DNA from 3 places in the Bradyrhizobium sp. SZCCHNRI3043 genome. Region 2 is predicted to be linked to each of the others. Evidence: predicted binding sites of a transcription regulator. Region 2 holds the regulator's gene; each other region holds the start of a gene.
What was found. The regulator PhoB, encoded in region 2, activates phosphate uptake and scavenging genes when phosphate is short. The targets are predictions, from matches to a motif close to TGTCATNNANCTGTCAT.
Positions count from the first base shown of each region.

Region 1 (7,516 bases), 370 kb from region 2:
GATCGGACGCGCTGGACGCAGATAGGCATTGGTCCAGATCGCCTGGCCCTTGTCGGAGAGCAGATAGTCGATGACCTTCTTCGCTTTGTCCTTGTCGGGCGCGTTCTTCACCAGGCCGACCACATAGGGGAAGACCACCGAGCCCTCGCAGGGAATGACGAACTCGAAATTGCCCTTCTCGGTATACTTCGCGCGGTAGGCGTTGAAGTCGTAGTCGAACAGGATCGGGATCTCGCCCGAGACGACGCGCGCATAGGACGTCTGCTTCGGCACGATCGGATCATTCTTGCGCAGATCCTTGAAGAACGTAAGGGCCGGCTCGAAATCGGCCTGCGAACCGCCGAGCGCGAGGTTGACGGCAACGGCGCCGACATAGCCGACGGCCGCCGAGCTCGGATCGAGATAGCCCACCATGCCCTTGTAGTCGGGCTTGAGCAGATCCTTCCAGCAGGCCGGAACAGGCTTGCCACCGAGCGCGTCCTTGTTCACGAACAGGCCGAGCGTGCCGGAGTGGATCGTAGTCCAGTAGCCATCCGCATCCTTCAAGCCGGCGGGGACCTGATCCCAGTTCGCGGGCTTGTAAGCCTCAAGCGCGTCCTGCGCCTTCGCCTTCATGCCGAAGGTGACGCCGAAATAGCCGATGTCGCCGACGGGGTTGCTCTTTTCGGCGAGGATCTGCGCCAGCGCCTGGCCGGAGTTCTTATTGTCGTGTGGAATGTCGTAGCCGAGATCGGTCTTGATCGCCTTGAGCATCGAGGCCCAGTCGGCCCATTCCGGCGGGCAGTTGTAGCAGATGACGTCCGCGGCCTTGGCCGGCTGCCACAACGCGGCAACACACAGCGCGAGAAGAGCGAGAACGAGGCGGGTGACCTTCATGAAGACAGACTCCGTATTCCCTGGCACGGCGGCCAGTTCCGGAGCTTCCCCTAACGGCCGCACATGAAGGATTTGCGACAGAAAGTGCAGTGCACACAGCCAAAGCCGCACCTTGATCGTTCGTCAACGAACGATCGCAACCTTCAGATGCCGCGACGTTCAAGCGACGGCGCGGCGACCGATGATCGCAAAGCGCAGCTTGCCCGAGATCCAGTCGATCGCGGCCACCGCCACCAGGATCATCAGGATCAGGAACGACACCTTCTGCCATTCCAGCACGCGGATCTGCTCGGCCAGTTGTAGCCCGATGCCGCCCGCGCCGACGATGCCGATGATCGTCGCCGAGCGCGTGTTGGATTCGATGAAGTAGAGCACCTGGCCGGCAATCACCGGAAGAACCTGCGGCAGCAGGCCGAAGCGGATCTCGTGCAACGCGCTGCCGCCGGCCGCACGCACGCCCTCAACCTGCTTCCGGTCGGCGCTCTCCATCGCCTCCGAGAACAGCTTGCCGAGCGCACCGAAATCCGAAACCGCAATCGCCAGCACGCCGGCGAAGGGCCCGAGGCCGACGACGTTGATCCAGACCAGCGCCCAGATCAGCGTGTCGACGCCGCGAATGGTGTCGAACAGGCGACGCACCGGAAAGCGGAAGACGGCCGACGGGACGATATTCCTGGCCGCAAGCAGGCTGACCGGAAGCGCGAAGACGGCCGCCAAGGTGGTGCCGAGCACCGCGATCGAGAGCGTCTCGCCGAGCGCCTTGAGATAGATCGGAAGCGACGAGCCAGGATCTGGCGGCAGCATCATTCGCGCGATCCAGCCGAGCTGGCCGAGGCCGGACAGCATCCGCGACGGCGAGAAGTCGAGATCGACGAGACCAAAGACGAAGATGGCCAGAGCCAGCAGCAGCACGACCGGCGTTGCGAAACGTGCGGACAGGGACCGATTGAAAATATGCGGGTAGCGCTCGGCAAGCTGCTTCGCGTCCGGTGAGCCGGAGATGCTCATGTGCGGGCCTCCGAGCCGAACAGGCGGCCGCGTAGCCAGCCGGTGCCGATATCGATCAGGAACACCGTGACCACGATCATGACGAGGATGGCGCTGACGTCGGAATAGTAGAACTTGCGGATCGCGACCACGAGCTCCTGGCCGATGCCGCCGGCGCCGACGAAGCCCATCACGGAAGCCTCGCGCACGTTGATCTCGAAGCGCAGCAAGGTGTAGCTGGAGAAACCCGCAATAACCTGAGGGAGCACGGCAAATCGCATGCAAGACAGCCAGCTCGCGCCGGTGGCGCGCACGCCCTCGACCGGCTTCATGTCGGCATTCTCAACGACCTCGGAGAACAGCTTGCCGAGCGCACCGCTCGAATGAAGGGCGATGGCGAGCACGCCCGGGATCGGCCCAAGCCCGAAAGCAATGACGAAGATCAGGGCGAACACGACGCTCGGAACGGTGCGGGCGAATTCCAGGAGCCGGCGCACCGTGAAGCGGATCCACGGCGCGGGCGAGGTGTTCTCGGCGGCGAGGAAGTTGAGACCGAATGCGACGAGCATTCCGGCCATCGTGCCGACGTAGCTGATCAGCAGCGTCTCTGCCAGCAGCTTGATCCACTTCTTGAAGCCCCAGAACCATTCGGGCAGATTGGTCCAGACCCGCTGCCCGTCGTCGAGCGTGAAGATGCGATCGAAGTAGCTGATGAAGTTGCCGAAGTAGGTATAGAACGTCCGCAGATTGACCTCGGCACCGATGGCCGCGGCGAAGAGCACCGCCAGGAATACCATGGCGGACAGGGCAAGACGCAATCGACGGCGCGAAACGGCCCGCCGATAGGTCTCGTTCAGAGCCGCAAGCTGCTGGCTCGGAAGGATCGAAACGGCAACAGCCATCGGCTTCGTGCTGCTCTTGGTTCGGACGTGTGAGGGATTCTTCAACGGACGAGCCGGGCCCCACGGGACCCGGCTCACCATCGATGGATCGTCGATCAGGACGCCTTCTTGCGCAGGCTGTCGACGAATTTGATCAGGTCGATCGTGCCGTCCCAGTCCTTCGTCGTGGCAGGGTGGAAGCCCTTCTTCTGGCCGTCGGAGAGACGGTCGAAGGCGGCCTTGTCCTTGATCGGCGCATCGAAGAAGGCCTTGGCGATCGCCGATTTCAGATCGTCCGGCAGGTCCGTGTTGTAGGCGTAGGGGCCGTTGATGATCGGCGCCGACTTGTGAATGATGCGGAAGTCGTCCTTCTTCATCGGCGAACCGTCAGCGTTCTTCAGCATGCCCTTGGTCAGCATCTGGGCCAACGTCGAATCGTTGTCGCTCGTCCATTGGTTGGCCGCGATGTCGACAGTCCCCTGAGACAGGGCCAGCACCGCGTTCTCGTGGCTGCCGGTGAAGACAACCTTGCCAAAATACGTCTCGGCGTCGGTCACGCCCATCTTGTTGAGCTCGAAGCGGGGCACGTTGTTGCCCGACGTTGAGTTCGGATCGACGAGGCCGAGATTCTTGCCCTTGAGGTCTTCGACCTTCCGGTACGGGCTGCTCGCCTTGACGAAGAACACCGAATAGTAGCCGGTGCTGCCGTCGGAGTTGATGTCGTTGGCGAAGGCATCGGTCTTGACGCCGGTGAGCCGGGCGCGGGCAAACGACGCCGAGCCATAGCTCGCGATGTGGATGTTGCCGGCGCGCTGGCCTTCGATCACGGCCGCGTAATCGTTGGCGATACGCAGCGTCACCTTCACGCCCAGCTCTTTCGAGAGATAGTTCACGAAAGGCGTCCAGCGCTCGGTGACACCCGAGGCGTTCTCTGCCGGGACCACGGCGAAGGTCAGCTCAGGATACTTCGCCTTCCAGTCCTCGGCTGACGCCGAGGCCGTGAAAGCCAGCGCAGCGACGCCCGCCAGAACGATGCGACGATTGATCATAACATGCCCTCTTGTTGCAGTAAGTAACAGGTCTCGCCCCCGCGCCATGCGGAAGCTCGAGCTTGCAGAAATCCGCGTCTCAGGCTACGGCGGCTTCGCCGAGTGCCGGCACCGTTGCCGCCGGTGCCGGATGGATCGAACCCATCACCTCGTCCGCCTCGAGATCATAGAGTTCACGTGCGATCTGCGCCGTCAGCGCCGACGGCACGTCGTCGAACACGATCCGTCCGGTCGCCATGCCGATCAGGCGATCGCAATAGCTGCGCGCCAGATCGAGCGAATGCAGATTGCAGACGACGGTGATGCCGAAATGCTTGTTGATGCGCAGCAGCGCGTCCATCACGATCTTGGTGTTACGGGGATCGAGCGAGGCGATCGGCTCGTCTGCGAGAATGATCTCGGGGTTCTGCACCATCGCGCGCGCAATCGCGACGCGCTGCTGCTGCCCGCCCGAGAGCTGATCGGCGCGCTGCGCTGCGAGGGAGGCCATGTCGAACTGCTCGAGCGCGGACAGCGCCATGGCGACATCCTCCGCCGGCCAGAGCTGCGCCAGCGAGCGCCACGACGGGATTTCGGCGAGTCGCCCCATCAGCACGTTCGTCAGCACGTCCAATCGGCCGACCAGATTGAACTGCTGGAAGATCATCGCCGAGCGCGCACGCCACTGCCGCAGATCGCGGCCGCGCAGCGCCGTCACATCGAGATCCTTGAAGAGGATGCGGCCGCCGCTCACCGGGCTCAGACGATTGATGGACCGCAGCAGGGTCGACTTGCCGGCTCCGGAACGCCCGATCACGCCGACGAAGCTGCCGGGTGCAACTGAGAAGGATGCATTGTCGACTGCGGCTTTCATGCCAAAACGGCACGTCAGGCCATCCACCACCAGCATTGAATTCTCCAGACGCCTCGCTCTGGCCTATCGCTAGCGTCTGGATTCTACAGTTATGTGACAGCGACACCGCAGCGCCGCGCTCGTCCACACGCCGGTCGCAGTCATGCAGATGTCACGCGCCTGTCATAGGGGAGATCCGACACCTTCACAGATGTAGAGAGTAGAGTCAGGACGTGAGATGGCCGGCAAGTCGCTTTCAATTGAACCAACCGTTGACCCTTCGGCCAAGCTCCAGGACGTGACGCTTGGCGCCTATTGTGAGGTCGGCGCCCGCACCATCCTGCAGGAGGTGACGATGGGCGACTACTCCTATGTGGTCAACGATTCCCAGATCACCTACACGACGATCGGGAAGTTCTGTTCGATCGCGGCGATGACCCGGATCAATCCGGGCAACCACCCGATGCAGCGGGCGACGCAGGCCCATTTCACCTATCGCGCCAGCGCCTATTTTCCAGGAGAGCCCGACGATGTGGAGTTCTTCGCCTGGCGGAGAGAGCATCATGTCCAGATCGGACACGATGTCTGGATCGGCCATGGCGCGATCGTGCTGCCGGGCCGCAACATCGGCACCGGCGCGGTCGTGGCGGCCGGAGCCATCGTGACCAAGGACGTTCCGGCCTATACCATCGTCGCCGGCAATCCGGCGCGGCCGATCAAGCGCCGGTTTCCGCGCGAGGTCGAGCAGCGGCTGCTGGATCTGGCGTGGTGGGATTGGAATCACGAGGCGCTGCGCGCGGCGCTGCCGGATTTCCGCAAGCTCGCGATCACTGCGTTTCTCGACAAATACGAGGCTGCCCTCGACGCGCGCGTCGCGGTGCGGCAGAGTGCCGCCCCATGACCGATATCTCCATCTCGCGGGGCCGCTGCCTCGTCGATACCGACCTCGTAGACACTTCCTTGATCATATCCGGCGGCGTGATCGCCGGCATCGGGACACCGGGACACCGGTCGGGTCTCGAACTCGATGCGGAGGGGCTCACCGTGCTCCCCGGCATCGTCGACATCCACGGCGATGCGTTCGAGCGCCAGATGATGCCGCGCGCCGGGGTCGATTTCCCGACAGACGTCGCGCTGATCGACAGCGACCGCCAGGCCATCAGCAATGGCATCACCACGGTCTTTCACGCGACGACCTGGTCATGGGAGCCGGGCCTGCGCAGCGCCGACAATGCGCGGCGCCTGCTCGAATCGATCGAAGCGCTGCGCCCGCAGCTCGCGGCCGACACGCGCTTTCATCTGCGCCACGAGACCTTCAATCTCGACGATGAGCAGGAGATCTGGCAATGGCTCGCCGACCGGCGCGTCGACCTGTTCGCGTTCAACGATCACATGGACTCGACGGTGGCGAGTCTGGACAAGCCGCACAAGCGCCAGCGCATGGTCGACCGCACCGGCCTGCCCGACGCGGAGTTCGACCGGTTGGTTGCGCGCATCGCCTCTCGCGCCGATGCCGTTCCGGCCTCGATCGCGCGGCTGGCCGAGATCGCACGCAAGGCTGGTGTCCGCATGCTGTCGCATGACGACGACAGCCCGGCCATGCGCAAGGCGTTTCGCAGCCAGGGAGTGACCATTGCAGAATTTCCGGTCAACGAGGAGACTGCACGCGAGGCCGCTCAAGGGGGCGACGCGATCGTATTCGGCGCGCCCAACGTCGTCCGTGGCGGCAGCCATACCGGGTGGACGAAGGCCAGCGACATGATCGCCAAGGGCCTCTGCTCGGTGCTGGCCTCCGACTACTACTATCCCGCGCCGCTGCTGGCAGCGTACCGGCTTGCTGCCGACGGCGTTCTTCCGCTGGTGCGCGCCTGGGATCTGATCTCGGGCGGCCCTGCACGCGCAGCCGGGCTGGCGGACCGCGGCATGCTCGCCGAGGGCCGCCGCGCCGATATCATTCTGGTCGACGACCGCATGCCTTTGCGCCCCCGCGTCGTCGCTGTGATCGCGTCCGGCCGGCTGGTCTATCTCACCGAGACGGACCGGCTGAACGCCCGGCCGGCGCGTGCCATGGCGGCGGAGTAGCGAACCATGGCCAAATTTCCGCGCTATGCGATCTACTATGCTCCACCAGCAACAGCCGACCTGGCGGAATTCGGCGCGCGCCTGCTCGGTTACGACGCGTGGAGCGGCGATGACCGCAGCTTTCCGAGCGAGATCGTCCGCGCGGTTCCAGACTGGACTGAGCTGACCGCAGACCCGCGCAAATACGGCTTTCACGCGACCTTGAAGGCTCCGTTCGAGCTGGCGGATGCGGAGAGCGAAGCCGCGCTCTGCGCCGCTTGTGCTGAGTTCGCGGCCACGCCGCGAGCCGTCCCGGCCATCCGTCCGATCGTGGACGCGATCAGCGGATTCATTGCGATGATCCCTGGCGAGCTGTCCCCCATCCTGCAGCAGTTCGCGGCCGATTGTGTCCAGGCCTTCGAGCCGTTTCGCGCACCGATGACCGCCGACGACCGTGCTCGGCGCAAGCCGGATCTGCTGACACCACGGCAGCGCGATCATCTCGATCGTTGGGGTTATCCCTATGTCATGGAGGATTTCCGCTTCCACATGACGCTGACCTGCCGGCTGTCCGACGAACGGCGCCGGCCGATCCTGACGATGCTGCAGGAGAGATTCGCTGCACTGTCACTGACAGAGCTCCGGATCGACAGGATTGTGTTGTTCCGCCAGCCCAATGCCCACCAGCGTTTCCGCATCATCGGAGACTGGCCGCTCACGACCGTCCAAGGCAGCTAGCGAGCGCGGCTGAGGTCGCGAGAAATCATTGTCGATCGATCGACAGGCTCGCGCTTGATTTTGATGCCGAGACAGTTTCGCTCATGGTGATG
Region 1 covers NZ_JAUHID010000001.1:1,020,490-1,028,005, reverse strand. The annotation lists gene QX124_RS04910 (ABC transporter substrate-binding protein) at 1-876, opposite strand, end outside; gene phnE (phosphonate ABC transporter, permease protein PhnE) at 1,036-1,884, opposite strand; gene phnE (phosphonate ABC transporter, permease protein PhnE) at 1,881-2,765, opposite strand; gene phnD (phosphonate ABC transporter substrate-binding protein) at 2,861-3,793, opposite strand; gene phnC (phosphonate ABC transporter ATP-binding protein) at 3,873-4,682, opposite strand; gene QX124_RS04885 (chloramphenicol acetyltransferase) at 4,864-5,526, shown strand; gene QX124_RS04880 (alpha-D-ribose 1-methylphosphonate 5-triphosphate diphosphatase) at 5,523-6,707, shown strand; gene QX124_RS04875 (DUF1045 domain-containing protein) at 6,714-7,424, shown strand.
Region 1: the regulator PhoB is predicted to act here: its motif matches at 4,796-4,812, upstream of phnC (phosphonate ABC transporter ATP-binding protein).

Region 2 (7,516 bases):
TCGATCGGTTCTGGCGGCGGCATCAAGCAGATCCAGGCCAAGACCGTGACCTTTGGCGCCACCGACGCGCCGCTCAAGGCCGAGCAGCTCGAGAAGGACGGCCTGGTGCAGTGGCCGATGGTGATGGGCGGCATCGTGCCGGTCGTCAACCTCGAGGGCGTGAAGCCGGGCGAGATGGTGCTGGACGGCGAGACGCTCGCCAACATCTATCTCGGCAAGATCACCAAGTGGGATGACGCCGCGATCAAGAAGCTCAACCCCAGCGTCAAGCTGCCGTCCGATGCGATCGCCGTGGTCCGCCGCTCCGACGGCTCGGGCACGACCTTCAACTTCACCTACTACCTCTCCGAGGTGAGCGCCGACTGGAAGAGCAAGATCGGCTTCAACACCGCCGTCGAGTGGCCGGTCGGTGTCGGCGCCAAGGGCAACGAGGGTGTGTCCGGCAACATCGGCCAGACCAAGAACTCGATCGGCTATGTCGAGTACGCCTATGCCAAGCAGAACAAGCTCACCTACACCGGCATGATGAACAAAGCCGGCAAGACCGTGCAGCCGACCGTCGAGGCCTTCCAGGCCGCGGCCGCGAATGCCGACTGGGCCAAGGCCCCCGGCTACTACGTGATCCTCGCCAACCAGCCCGGCGACAAGTCCTGGCCGATGACGGCGGCGACCTTCATCCTGATGCACAAGGAGCCGGCCGACAAGGCGGCGTCCGGCGAAGCCATCAAGTTCTTCAAGTGGTCGTTCGAGAAGGGCGGCAAGATGGCTGAGGAGCTCGACTACATCCCGATGCCCGACAGCGTCGTGAAGCTGATCGAGAAGACCTGGTCGGCCGACATCAAGAGCTGAGCTGGACGTATCGAAAATCCCCTCTCCCGGCCTCCGGGGGAGGGACGCTACCGGGGTTGCGGCGTGTCCAAGGAACAGGGGGCAGAATTGGCAGAGATGGCGGTTCAGACCGAAGTCAGCGATATCGCGGCCGCTGCCGGACCCTATGACCGGGCACGCGCGCTCAACGCCTTCAAGCTCGGCGACGTGACCTTCTATTGGATCACGCGGCTGTCCGCGATCTCCGTCCTGTTGATCCTGGGCGGCATCATCCTGTCGCTCATCGTTGGCGCATGGCCGGCCATGAGAGAATATGGCTTCGAATTCCTGTGGACGCGGCGCTGGGCGCCGTCGGCCGATCCGCCGGTGCTCGGCGCGCTCGGCCCTATCTACGGCACCTTGGTCACGTCCTTCATCGCGATGCTGATCGCCATTCCGGTCGGTCTGGGCATTGCGATCTTCCTCACCGAGCTGTGCCCGCAATGGCTGCGCCGTCCGATCGGACTTGCGATCGAGCTGCTCGCCGGCATTCCTTCGATCATCTACGGCATGTGGGGCTTCTTCGTGCTGGGGCCGTTCCTGGCCTATACGTTCCAGCCGTTCATGATCAATCTCTGCGCCGGCATCCCCGTGCTGCAGGACATCTTCGCCGGTCCGCCGTCCTATCTCAGCCTGTTCAACGCCTCGCTGATCCTGGCGATCATGGTGTTGCCGTTCATCACCTCGATCTCGGTCGACGTGTTCAAGACCGTCCCGCCGGTGCTGAAGGAAGCCGCCTACGGGGTCGGCTGCACCACCTGGGAGGTCGTGCGCAGCGTCGTCATTCCCTACACCCGCGTCGGCGTCATCGGCGGCGTCATGCTGGCGCTGGGCCGTGCGCTCGGCGAAACGATGGCGGTGACCTTCATCATCGGCAACTCGTTCCGGATCTCATCCTCGATCTTCGCGCCGGGCACCACGATCTCGGCCGCCATCGCCTCCGAATTCCAGGAGAGCGACGGGCTGCACCAGTCGAGCCTGATCCTGCTCGGTCTGCTGCTGTTCGTGCTCACCTTCTTCGTGCTGGCGAGCGCGCGGCTGATGCTCATGCGGCTCGAAGCCAAGGCGGGAAGATAAGCCATGTCCAGCGCTGATACGCTTACACTCGATGCGCCGGTCAATCCGATCTATGCGCGCCGGCGCCGCAGGGACATCGTGATCCGCGGCCTCTGCGTCGCCGCCGCGATGTTCGGCGTCACCTGGCTGGCGCTGATCCTGTTCACGCTGTTCTATAACGGACTCGCCGGCCTCAGCCTGCAGGTTTTTGCCGCCGACACGCCGCCACCCGGCTCCAGCGAAGGCGGCCTGCGCAACGCCATCGTCGGCTCCTTGATCATGACGATCATCGGCGTCGGCATCGGCGCGCCGCTCGGCCTGTTCGCCGGCACCTATCTCGCCGAATACGGCCGCAACGACCGCCTGACCTCGGTGATCCGCTTCATCAACGACATCCTGCTGTCGGCGCCCTCGATCATCATCGGCCTGTTCATCTATGGTGCGGTCGTGGTGCCGATGGGCGGCTTCTCGGCACTCGCGGGTTCCCTTGCATTGGCGGTCATCGTGATCCCGGTGGTGCTGCGCACCACCGAGGACATGCTGCTGCTCGTGCCCAACCCGCTGCGCGAGGCGGCGTCTGCGCTCGGCCTGCCGCGCTCGCTGGTGATCCGCCGCATCGCCTATCGGGCGGCGCGCTCGGGCCTCATCACCGGCGTGCTGCTTGCCACCGCCCGCGTCGCCGGCGAGACCGCGCCTCTGCTGTTCACCGCGCTGTCGAACCAGTTCTGGAGCCTCAACCTTTCCAGGACGATGGCGAACCTGCCCGTCACCATCAACAATTTCGTCCAGAGCCCTTATGCCTACTGGAAGCAACTGGCCTGGAGCGGAGCCCTTCTCATCACTCTGGCCGTGCTCGCCCTGAACATCGGTGCACGCATTCTCGGCGCCGAGAGGAACACCAAATGACCGAACTGTCCGTCTCCGTCAGTCAGCCCAATCACGCTCTTCACGGCAAGGCGCTTCCGGATGCGCCGGCCAAGGTGACTGCGCGCAACCTCAACTTCTACTACGGCGACCATCACGCGCTGAAGAACATCAACCTGTCGCTGGGCACCAACCGCGTCACCGCGTTCATCGGCCCGTCCGGCTGCGGCAAGTCCACGCTGCTGCGCATCTTCAACCGGATGTACGATCTCTATCCGGGCCAGCGCGCGACCGGGCAGCTGATGCTCGACAACACCAACATCCTCGATCCCAAGCTCGATCTGAATCTGCTGCGCGCCCGGGTCGGCATGGTGTTCCAGAAGCCGACGCCGTTCCCGATGACGATCTACGAGAACATCGCCTTTGGCATCCGCCTCTATGAGAAGATATCGAAGTCGGAGATGGACGACCGGGTCGAGAAGGCGCTGCGCGGCGGCGCGTTGTGGAACGAGGTCAAGGACAAGCTCAACGCCTCGGGCCTGTCGCTGTCCGGCGGCCAGCAGCAGCGACTGTGCATCGCGCGCACCGTGGCGGTCCGGCCGGAGGTGATCTTGTTCGACGAGCCGTGCTCGGCGCTCGATCCGATCTCGACCGCCAAGGTCGAGGAGCTGATCCAGGAGCTCGCCGAAAACTATACGATCGCCATCGTGACGCATAACATGCAGCAGGCGGCGCGCGTCTCCGACAAGACCGCCTTCATGTATCTCGGCGAGCTGATCGAGTTCGACGACACCAGCAAGATCTTCACCTCGCCGAGTGATCGGCGGACCCAGGATTACATCACCGGCCGGTTCGGCTGACGCCGACGACATTGTCTTCAGGAGATCATCATGGCCAGTGAACATACCGCCAAGGCGTTCGACAGCGATCTGCAGGACCTCACCCGTCTGGTATCGGAGATGGGCGGCCTCGCAGAGCGGCTGATCGTCGATTCCGTCGATGCGCTGGTGCGGCGCGACATCGCGCTCGGCCAGAAGGTGGTCGCCACCGACGCCGAGGTCGACAAGCTGCAGCGCATCATCGAGGAGCGCGCCGTGCTCACGATCGCCCGTCGCCAGCCGATGGCGGTCGACCTGCGCGAGATCGTCGGCGCGATGCGCGTGGCGACCGATCTGGAGCGCATCGGCGACCTCGCCAAGAACATCGGCAAGCGCGTCGCGGCGCTGGAGAGCGACTTCCATCCGCTGAAGCTGATCCGCGGCCTCGAGCACATGACCGATCTGGTGCAGTCGCAGGTCAAGACGGTGCTGGACGCCTATGCCGCGCATGACCTGCCGGCGGCGATGACGGTGTGGAAGGGCGACGAGGAAGTCGACGCCATCTGCACCTCGCTGTTCCGCGAGCTCCTGACCTACATGATGGAGGATCCGCGCAACATCTCGTTCTGCATCCACCTGATGTTCTGCGCCAAGAACATCGAGCGCATCGGCGATCACGCGACCAACATCGCCGAGACTGTATTCTATATGATCGAAGGCCAGCAGATCATGGACAAGCGCCCGAAGGGCGACATGACGAGCTTCGCGACGACGATTCCCGGTAACTAAGAGAGACGGTTCAGACATGGGCGCCCGAATTCTGGTGGTGGAGGACGAGGAGGCGCTGACGACGCTGCTGCGCTACAACCTCGAGGCCGAAGGCTACGAGGTCGAGACCGTGGCGCGCGGCGACGAGGCCGACACGCGGCTGAAGGAGCGCGTTCCGGATCTCGTCGTGCTCGACTGGATGCTGCCGGGCCTCTCCGGCATCGAGTTGTGCCGCCGCCTGCGCGCGCGCTCCGAGACCCGGCAACTGCCGATCATCATGCTGACGGCGCGCGGCGAGGAGAGCGAGCGCGTGCGCGGACTCGCCACCGGCGCCGACGACTACATCGTCAAGCCGTTCTCGGTGCCGGAGCTCCTGGCGCGCGTGAAAGGCCTGCTGCGGCGGGCGAGCCCGGAGCGGCTGGCGACCGTGCTGTCCTATGGCGACATCGAGCTCGACCGCGAGAAACGCCGCGTGGCGCGCTCGGGGCGGCCGATCGATCTCGGCCCGACCGAATACCGCCTGCTCGAATTCTTCCTCGAGCACCCCGGCCGCGTGTTCAGCCGCGAACAGCTGCTCGACAGCGTCTGGGGCCGCGACATCTACATCGACGAGCGCACCGTCGACGTCCATATCGGCCGCCTGCGCAAGCTGCTCAATCCCGGCCGCGAGCAGGACCCGATCCGCACCGTGCGCGGCGCCGGTTATGCGCTCGATGATCGCTTCGCCAAGAGCGAGCAGGTGTAAGGGGCGATCGGACGTGAGGACGAAGCAGGTGTGAGGCGCGAGCGGGCCCGATTGAGGAGATCGCGGTCCGCTTTCCGCCACGCCGCCGCCGTCTTGATCGTGTCTGCTTCGTGGCCCGTCACGATGTTTCGGTCCCAGCGGACGCCCTTGATCAAGACCATCATCATATCTCTTGCCGTGCTGCTCGGCGGCGCGGCGGGCGCCCCGGCCGCCGAGCTCGAAGACGCGGTCGCGGCGGCAGGCAACGGGCAGCATGCGGCGGCGATGCGACGGCTGCTGCCGCTGGCCGCCAAGGGCGATGCGCGGGCGCAGTTCGACGTCGGCTTCATGCAGGCGTTCGGCTGGGGCGTGCCGCGTAATCCGAGCGAGGCGCTGGCCTGGTACCGCAAGGCCGCCGATCAGGGGCTAGCCGTCGCGCAACATTATCTCGGCATCGCCTACGTCAATGGCGAGGGTGTTGCCTCGAACTACGGCGAAGCCAGTCGCTGGTTCAGCCGCGCGGCGGCGCAGGGCTTCGCCCAGTCGCAATACATGCTCGGCCTGATGCTGCTCGACGGCCGCGGTGTGAAACAGGACGTCGTGCAGGGCTATGCCTGGCTGGTGATGGCGGGCCGTAGTGGCGTGCGATCGGCCGGCCGCGACGTGCAGCGGGTCAGGTTGACCGAGCCGCAGCGCGTCCAGGCCCAGAGCGCCATTGCGTCCTGGCAGCCGAAACCGGAATCGGCGGATGCGGGCATTGCCACTCCGCGTCCGGAGCAACTGCTCGGGCTCGATCGCCACATCGGCGAGGTCGTCGATCCCACCTCCTGGCCGGCGTCGTCGATCGGCGTCGTCACCGTCGCGCAATACTCGAGCGGCGGCTGGTGCACCGGCACCCTGGTGGCGCCGCGCGTCGTGCTCACCGCCGCGCATTGCGTCTTCAACGGCGTGGCGCAGGTCAGCCCCGGCAATGTCCGCTTCCTGGCCGGCATGAACCGTGGCACGCCGGCGGCATCGTCGGTCGCCGACAAGCTGATCGTGGCGCCCGATTTCGTCCCGACCCGGCACGACAGATGGTCGCTCGACCGCTCGCCCGCCGATTGGGCGCTGATCGTGCTGAAGGATGCGCTGCCGTCGAAGCCGGTGGCGGTCAAGGCGCTGACCCGCGAGGAGCTCGCGGCTGCGACGACGGCCGGCACCATCTCCGAGATCGGCTATGGCCAGGAGCGGCGCTATTCGCCGACCGGCCAGCGCAATTGCAGCGCCGGCATGACCAAGGACGGGATGCTGCTGACGGTGCATTGTCTGGCCAATTTCGGCTATTCGGGCTCGCCGATCCTCGCCGAGGTCGGTGGGCAGCCTGCCGTGGTCGGCATCTTCTCGGCGTTCCACGAGGAGACCCGGCTGATGTTCGCCGCCCCCGCGAGCCAGTTCGAGGCGGTCGTGCGCCGCGAGATCGCGGCGCAGAGTGCCTCGGCGCGGTGAGGGAAGGAGCGAGAGAGACGAGGTCCCGCCGCTGGTCATGATCTGTGCGTGACTGGATAGCGGGTTGCCAAGCGAGAGGGCGGTCCGGGAAGCGCCACCCAGGTTTTCCTGCAGCTTTCGCCTGCAGCGGGGCCTTACCGAACTGGCCTGGCTCTTGCTATAGTCCGAGTATGACGATTGTTCAAATTGATCATCCTCGGGCCGCGCGGCTGCTGTGGTGGCGGTCGCAGCCCGGCCGGACCGTTGCGCTGGTCGCCGGACTGGTCGCCGCCAACGCGCTCGCCTGGGCCTGGGCGTTCGCGCTCTACGCCGACCGGCCCGCCATCGTCGGCACCGCGATGCTGGCTTGGCTGCTCGGACTGCGCCATGCGATCGATGCGGATCACATCGCGGCCATCGACAACGTCGTGCGGAAGCTGGTGCAGGACGGTAGCGCCCCGCGCGCCGCCGGCCTCTATTTTGCGCTCGGCCATTCCAGCGTCGTCGTTATCGCCACCATCGTCGTGAGCCTCATCGCCGGCGCCGACCTCCTGGATGAAGAGAGTGCGATCAGGGCGATCGGCGGCGTCATCGGCACGTCGGTATCGTCCGGCTTCCTGCTGCTTATCGCGTTGGCGAACCTCATTCTGTTCGTGAACCTCTGGCGCCGCGCCGCACAGCCGCAGTCCGAGATGGAAACCGCCGGAAACAGCGGACGGGGCATCCTCATCCGCCTGCTGCGCCCCGTGCTCCGCCTGGTGGGACGCGCCTGGCACATGTATCCGCTCGGCTTCCTGTTCGGTCTCGGCTTCGACACTGCGAGCGAGATCGGGCTTCTCAGCCTGTCGGCGACCGAGGCTGCGCGCGGCGCGAGCCTCGCCCATGTGCTGGTATTCCCGGCGCTGTTCGCGGCTGCGATGGCCACTGTCGACACCGCCGACAGCATGCTGATGGT
Region 2 covers NZ_JAUHID010000001.1:651,515-659,030, forward strand. The annotation lists gene pstS (phosphate ABC transporter substrate-binding protein PstS) at 1-849, shown strand, start outside; gene pstC (phosphate ABC transporter permease subunit PstC) at 946-1,944, shown strand; gene pstA (phosphate ABC transporter permease PstA) at 1,948-2,829, shown strand; gene pstB (phosphate ABC transporter ATP-binding protein PstB) at 2,826-3,647, shown strand; gene phoU (phosphate signaling complex protein PhoU) at 3,678-4,394, shown strand; gene phoB (phosphate regulon transcriptional regulator PhoB) at 4,411-5,118, shown strand; gene QX124_RS03085 (trypsin-like serine protease) at 5,266-6,582, shown strand; gene QX124_RS03090 (HoxN/HupN/NixA family nickel/cobalt transporter) at 6,753-7,516, shown strand, end outside.

Region 3 (7,516 bases), on a different contig from region 2:
GCCGTTAAGGAGATCGATGACCGCTTCCGACGGTCTGCACAACCGGACGCCCTTCGGCGTGACGACGATCGGGCGATTGATTAGGATCGGGTGCGCGATCATGAAATCCAGCAGTTCGTCGTCGGTCCACTTCGGATCGCCGAGGCCAAGTTCTTTGTAGGGCGTTCCCTTCTCGCGCAACAGGTCGCGAACCGGAATTCCCATGGTGGTGATGAGCTCCTGGAGCTTATCGCGCGACGGCGGCGTCTTGAGGTACTCGATGATCTCAGGCTCGATGCCGCTTTGCCGGATCATAGCGAGCGTGTTGCGGGACGTACCGCAATCTGGATTGTGGTAGATTGTAATGGTCATCTGTGAGCCTCCATCGCGGGCTTGGCCGCATTCGCTCCGGATTCATACCAGCCGCGAGTCGCCTTCACGATGCGGACCACCGACAGCATCACGGGCACTTCGACCAGCACGCCCACCACGGTCGCAAGCGCAGCTCCGGAGTCGAGTCCGAACAGGCTGATGGCAGCAGCAACCGCGAGCTCGAAAAAGTTGCTGGCGCCGATCAGCGCCGCAGGTGCAGCGACACACCAGGCGACGCCGAAGCGCCGGCTCAGCCAGTAGGCGAGACCGGCGTTGAGATAGACCTGGATCAGAATCGGCACGGCGAGGATCGCGATCACGACCGGCTGCTTGACGATCTGCTCACCCTGGAAACCGAACAGCAGAACTAGCGTCGCCAGCAGAGCAACAAGCGACAATGGCTGCAGCCTCCGCATGGTCCGCTCGAAGGCGCCACCGCCAGCGGCGAGAAGGGACGTCCTCCAGGCCTGCGCTACGACGACCGGCACAACGATGTACAGGACGACCGAGAGCAGAAGCGTCGCCCAGGGAACGCTGATGGAGGCTACACCGAGCAGAAGCCCCACCAGCGGCGCGAACAGGAAGACCATGATCACGTCATTCAATGCGACCTGGCTGAGCGTGTAGTGAGGCTCCCCTTCGCACAGGTTCGACCAGACGAACACCATCGCGGTGCAAGGAGCGGCTGCGAGCAGGATCAGACCCGCGATGTAGGATGGGATCTGCGCGGACGGCAGCATCGGCGCGAACACGTTGCCGATGAAGAAGGAGCCGAGAAGCGCCATCGAGAACGGTTTGACGGCCCAATTGATGAACAGGGTAACCCCCACGCCGCGCCAGTGCTCTCGGACCTGGCTCAAAGCACCGAAGTCGATCTTCAGCAGCATCGGCACGATCATCAGCCAGATCAGGACTGCCACCGGCAAATTGACCTTGGCCACTTCCGCGGCTGCAACCACTCCGAAGAAGCTAGGCATGAAGTGGCCGAGCACGACGCCGGCGACGATGCAGAGGGCAACCCAAAGTGTGAGGTAACGTTCGAAGATGCTCATGTGTCAGGCCACGTCGTTGCGGGATGAACTCGCGCCTTCCGACCGGCCGATCTCGCGCAACTTGGTGCCGAGCGACAGTTTGTCGATGCTGCGCAGAGGAAGATTGGTGAAGGTACCGATGCGATTCTTCAGGTACCGGAAGGCGGTCACGAATGCCGCCTCCTTCTGGAGATCAGTACCTTCGACTGCGGCGGGATCCTCGATGCCCCAGTGAGCGGTCATCGGCTGTCCAGGCCACACCGGACAGGTCTCACCGGCGGCGTTGTCGCAGACCGTGAAGACGAAATCCATGACGGGTGCATCGGGGGCGGCGAACTCGAGCCAGCTCTTCGAGCGCAAGCCGTCGGTCGGATAGTCCAGGCTTTGGAGAGTGCGTAGCGCCAGCGGGTTGACCGCGCCCTTCGGCGTGCTGCCTGCCGAGAACGCCCGGAAGCGGCCGCCGGCATCCTTTCGCAGGATCGATTCCGCCATGATTGAACGGGCAGAGTTGCCGGTGCAGAGGAAGAGAACGTTGTAGAGGTGATCAGACACGGCTTCGCTCCCTTTTCTTTTTCGGAGGACAGCAAGGCGCAAGGCTTTCAATCAATGGTGCGCAGACTTCGGGCCGGCCGCCGCAGCAGTCCTGCAGCAGAAACAGCGCCACCTTCTGGAATTCGGCAAGATTCGCGCGATAGATGATCGACCGGCTGTGTCGCTCCGAGGTGACGAGGTCCGCCCTTGAAAGGATCGAAAGGTGCGCCGAGAGCGTGTTCTGGGGGACTTCCAGGGCGCGAGCAAGCTCTCCGGCCGACAGACCCTCCGGCTCATGACTTGCCAGAATACGAAATGCGTTCAGCCGAGTGGGCTGAGCGAGCGCGGCGAGCGCCAAGACCGCTTCTTCATTATCCATATTTCTAGACTTATGGATATTACAGTACTCTGTCAACCACAGAGTGGCGCTGAGCTCCCGCAGGTCCTTGAGACGCGCGCCGGTGAGCTGTTGCTTGAGCTATCTCAATACCTCACTGTCACATGCCTGTCATATTCGTTGCCGCGCCAGACGCCATTCGATACTCTCTAAGAAAAAAGGGGCGACGATGCTCTAGGAGGGATCGCCATGGGTTTGCGTCAAAGGCAGGCCCCTGCATCACATGCGAATAGAACGCGAGTCACGAGGCGCGCAGTCCTATCCGGACTAGCGGCGAGTACGATTGCTCTTAAGGGCAGACGCGCCGTAGCGGCTGATCCGCGGCCGGTGCAGATTGGGCTCACGCCCGTGCTTCTGACTTCCGACCTGGAGCTGTTGGCGACACTTCGCTCTTATCTTGAGCGCATTTGGAGCAGGGAAGTCCAGATCCTCACGCGCCGAACTTACCAGGAAATCACGCTTCTTCTGGTGAACGGACAAATCGATGCGGCCTGGATCTGCGGCTATCCCTACGTTCAGTTCCGCGAGCAGCTCGAACTTGTCGCGGTCCCGGTGTGGAATGGCCGGCCGCTGTACCAGTCCTACGTGATCGTCGATGCCCGCCGTAAGGCCGAGTCCTTTCCCGATCTGAAAGGCGACACGCACGCGTTCTCCGATCCCGACAGCAATTCCGGCTTCCTCGTCACTCGCGCCCTTCTGACCGATATGCACACCAAGCCGGAGGATTTCTTCAGGCATCACTTCTTCACCTATGGTCATCGCAACGTCGTCCGCGCAGTCGCCTCCGGGCTGGCGGATAGCGGATCCGTCGATGGCTACGTGTGGGAAGTCCTCAGCATCGTAGAGCCCGATTTGACGGCTCCAACTCGCGTGTTGCGACAATCGGAATGGCTAGGATTTCCGCCGGTGGCGTGCGGAAAGAACCGCCCGAGCGGGCTTTCGGTCGATGACCTGGCCGCCGCATTCGTCGGGATGTCCTCCGATCCAGAAGCCCGTCGAGTGCTGCAGATGCTGCATCTCGATGGATTCACGAGAAGCGATCCATCCCTGTTCGACACAATTGCGGCGAAGATGAACTATGTTCGGAGCCTCGGATGAGCGCTCGCTTCGACCTGAGATCGAATCTGCCGGTCGTGATCAAGGTCCCTGCGCTTGTGGCGCTGCTCATGATCGCCATCGGGGTGGTGCTCACAGATCAGGTGCTCAAGAGGCTCGCCGAAACCCAGGATCGCCATTTCCGGGAATTGACCGCCGCCTACCTGGACGGGCTTTCGTCGTCGGTGATGCCTGCGGTGATCCGTGGGGACGCCTGGGAGACGTTCGACAATCTCGACCGCGCTCGTTCACTGTACCGCGGCTTGACGATTCTCGAGACGGTGGTGGCGGAACCCGACGGCATCGTCCTGGCTTCCTTCGATCCCCGTACCGTGCCGGCCTTTGCACCCGTGCCGAAGTCGATCGTCGATCGGTTTGCGGACGCAAACGATAGCTGGCTTGACGAGCAGGCCGAGCGTGCCGGCGTCCGCCGCGTGCTGCTCGATCAGGGGCGTCGCATCGGGGTGATCTACACCCAATTCGACGTCGGCGCTCGATTCAAGGAGCGGCGGGACGTGCTCTGGACGTTGGTCGCGACCAATATCGCCATCACTATGCTGGTCGCGGCGGTCGGCTTCATCGCAGTGCGCAGAATGCTGCGACCGGTGCAGCTCTTGACCACGCATTTCAGGCGGGGGCAGTCCGGCGAACTGCTGTGCATCGCAGATGAGGATGTCGGACCGCCCAGTTCGGAGTTCGGTCGCCTATTCAGACACTACAACATGATGGTGCGATCATGGAACGAGCGTGAGGCGCTGGCTGCTCGCGTCGCGGAAGAGCAACGCCTCACTAGCCTCGGCCGTCTTGCCTCCGGGATGGCCCACGAAATCAACAATCCCCTGGGAGGCATGTTCAACGCGATCGAGACGCTTCGGCGACATGGCCATCAGCTCGGGGTTCGGGAGCGTGCACTCTCTCTTCTCGAGCGGGGGCTCGCGGGCATCCGCGACGTCGTGAGGTCCGCATTGGTGACCCACCGTGTCGACACCGCGATGCGTCCGCTCAAGCCAAGCGACATCGAGGATCTGCGTCTTCTGATCGGTCCCGAGCTCGATCGCAGAAACCTTTCGCTGTCGTGGGCGAACGAGCTTCCCGGCGAGATTCCCGTCAGAGCGAATGCCGTCCGTCAGGCCGCGCTTAATCTGCTGCTCAACGCGTGCCAAGCAAGCGCGCCCGCCGGCCGTATCGCATTCGAAGCGGGACTGGTGGACGGCAGCCTAGTCCTGACAGTGAGCGACGAAGGCGCCGGACTCGACCAGGATAGGGTCAGCTACCTCGAAAGCCGTGAAGCGGATGCCGCGCCGCGGCCCGGAGAGCCCGGCCTTGGCCTTTGGATCATTCGGCGTCTCGTTCTGGAAGTCGGCGGCTCCATCCGAGTCGAGCATCCGGCCGGCGGCGGAACGGCGATCTCCATAGCGATACCCGATGGCTCGGGGGAGGAGCAGCGCAATGTTGCCTGAGTCAGTGTCCATCGCTGTGATCGAAGACGATCCGATCATGGGAGAATCCCTCAACCAGTACCTGGAGCTGGAAGGCTGCAAGGTCGAGTGGTGGCGCAGCGGCCAGGAAGCTCTCGCGGGCCTGAGGCGAGGTGCCCCCGATCTTGTCATCTGTGACATCCGTTTGCCGGACATGTCGGGTGAGGACATCTTCCGGAAAGTGAGCGGCGAAAGTGCCGCCCCGCCGTTTCTGTTCATGACCGCATACGGCCAGATCGACCATGCGGTGGCTCTCATCAGGGCCGGCGCGGGCGACTACGTGACCAAGCCATTCGAACTCGACGATCTGATATCGCGCGCCCGCGCTCTGATCGGCCGTAGGCCGGCGGTTCCGGACGGCGTATTGGGACTGTCGCAGCAGATGCGCCGCATCGAGGAACTGCTCGCCCGCATGGCCGGCCGCAATACGCCTGTGCTGTTCACCGGCGAGACCGGCTCTGGCAAGGAGGTCTGCGCACGCCACCTCCACAACATTTCGGATGCCGCTTCCCGGCCATTCGTGGCAGTCAACTGCGCCGCCATCCCGGACAGTCTGCTCGAGAGCGAGGTCTTCGGACACGAGAAGGGCGCCTTCACGGGGGCCAACAGCAGGCACCTCGGGTATGCGGAGCGTGCCCAATCCGGGACCCTCTTTCTCGACGAGGTCGCCGAGCTGCCACTGCAACTTCAGGCAAAGTTGCTTCGGCTGCTTGACGAGCGCCGCTTCTACCGCCTGGGCGGCGAAGCCATCGTCCCGTTCCGGGCGCGCGTCGTTTGCGCCACCAACCGGGATCTCGCGGCGGAAGTCGCTGCGGGGCGATTTCGCGAAGACCTGTACTACCGCATCAACGTCGTCGCGGTCGCTATTCCGCCGCTTCGCGAGCGGCCCGAAGACATTCAGCTTCTCATGCATCGCTTCTTCACCGAACTTGCCAGCGCAAATCCGGACCTGCGCGGACTGAGTAGCGGCGCCGAAAGTGCCGCTCTGGCTCACCCCTGGCCCGGCAACGTGCGCGAGCTGCGGAATCGGCTCGACAGGGCGGTCGCGTTGGCGACGGGCCCATGGCTTATGCCGGTCGATCTGTTTCCCGAGACGATGCGCAGCGCGAGCCAGCCGTCCGGAAGATCGCTCGCCGAGGCGCGTGACGCCGCGGAACAACAGGAGATCGAGCGCGCGCTCAAGGATACGGGCGGGCAGATCGCCGAAGCGGCGAAGCTGCTCGGTGTCTCGCGAACCACGCTGTGGGATCGCATGCGCCGTTTCGGCATCAACGCGGCCTGAGACGTTTAGTTTTCTGAACATCTCGTTTGTGGATGTTCGGAGAATTGGACAGCTTGCTGCAGTGCGTCCTAGAGACTTCAAGAGCTTAGAGCGTCAACGCTTCTGGCCCGGGAATTGGACTCCAGAGATGAACGGATCAGCCCAATGATCCGCGCATCACCCGGGAGAAGCCCTCATGAAAAAATGCGATCTGATGGTCGACGCCGGCAGGCGCCGATTTCTAAGCGGCGCAACGGTGGCCGCCGCCGGCGCCGTGGCCGCGAGCGCGATGTCGACGCCCGCTCAGGCTGCCCCGTCCCAAGCCCGCGTCGCATATCCATCGAGCCGCCTGGCCAACGTGTCTCAGCTCAAAACGAATGAGCCCATGGACGTGGCGTATCCGGATGCGGACGCGCCGGGCGTGCTGATCAAGCTCGGCACCCGCGTCGAGGGCGGAATTGGTCCCGACGGCGATATCGTTGGGTTCTCGACCGTGTGCCCGCACAAGGGCTTCCCTCTGAGCTACTCGAAGGAGGATAGGTCGCTGAGCTGCCCCGGTCACTATGGACGCTACGACGTCGAAAAGGGAGGACAGCAGATCTGGGGTCACGCCACCCAGAACCTCGCGCAATACCAGCTCCGGATCGACGGCAAGGGCGACATCTACGCCGACGGTGTGGACGAGCTCCTGTACGGCCGGCTTTCCAACGTTCTGTGAGGGAGGGACAACATGACCTATAAGCGCCAGACCGACCGCCTCCCGATCATCCCGGCGGATGCCAAGGAGCACAACGTCACCTGCCACTACTGTATCGTCGGATGCGGCTACAAAGCCTACACCTGGGCGATCAACAAGCAGGGTGGCTTCGATCCGAAGTCCAACAAATTCGGCGTCGACCTGTCCAAGCAGCAGGGCGCGGAGACCGCGGCCTGGTATTCGCCGTCCATGTACAACATCGTCAAGCAGGACGGTAAGGACGTTCACCTCGTCATCAAGCCGGACACGGACTGTGTCGTGAACTCCGGTCTCGGTTCGATCCGCGGCGCGCGGATGGCCGAGAACCACACCTCCCAGCAACGGAACACCCAGCTGCAGCGTCTGACCGACCCGATGGTCTGGCGCTATGGCTCGATGCAGCCGACGAGCTGGGATGACGCGCTCGATCTGGTGGCACGCGTCACGGCAGCTGTGATCAACGAACAGGGCGAAGACGGCCTCTTCGTGTCGATGTTCGACCACGGCGGATCGGCCGGAGGATACGAGAACACCTGGGGTACCGGAAAGCTCTACTTCGGCGCCATGAAGATCAAGAACGTCCGCATTCACAATCGGCCCGCCTACAATTCCGAGGTGCATGCGACGCGCGACATG
Region 3 covers NZ_JAUHID010000007.1:73,507-81,022, forward strand. The annotation lists gene arsC (arsenate reductase (glutaredoxin)) at 1-351, opposite strand, end outside; gene arsB (ACR3 family arsenite efflux transporter) at 348-1,403, opposite strand; gene QX124_RS16625 (arsenate reductase ArsC) at 1,407-1,934, opposite strand; gene QX124_RS16630 (metalloregulator ArsR/SmtB family transcription factor) at 1,927-2,292, opposite strand; gene QX124_RS16635 (PhnD/SsuA/transferrin family substrate-binding protein) at 2,659-3,408, shown strand; gene QX124_RS16640 (HAMP domain-containing sensor histidine kinase) at 3,405-4,865, shown strand; gene QX124_RS16645 (sigma-54 dependent transcriptional regulator) at 4,855-6,165, shown strand; gene QX124_RS16650 (arsenate reductase (azurin) small subunit) at 6,341-6,862, shown strand; gene QX124_RS16655 (arsenate reductase (azurin) large subunit) at 6,875-7,516, shown strand, end outside.
Region 3: the regulator PhoB is predicted to act here: its motif matches at 2,409-2,425, upstream of QX124_RS16635 (PhnD/SsuA/transferrin family substrate-binding protein).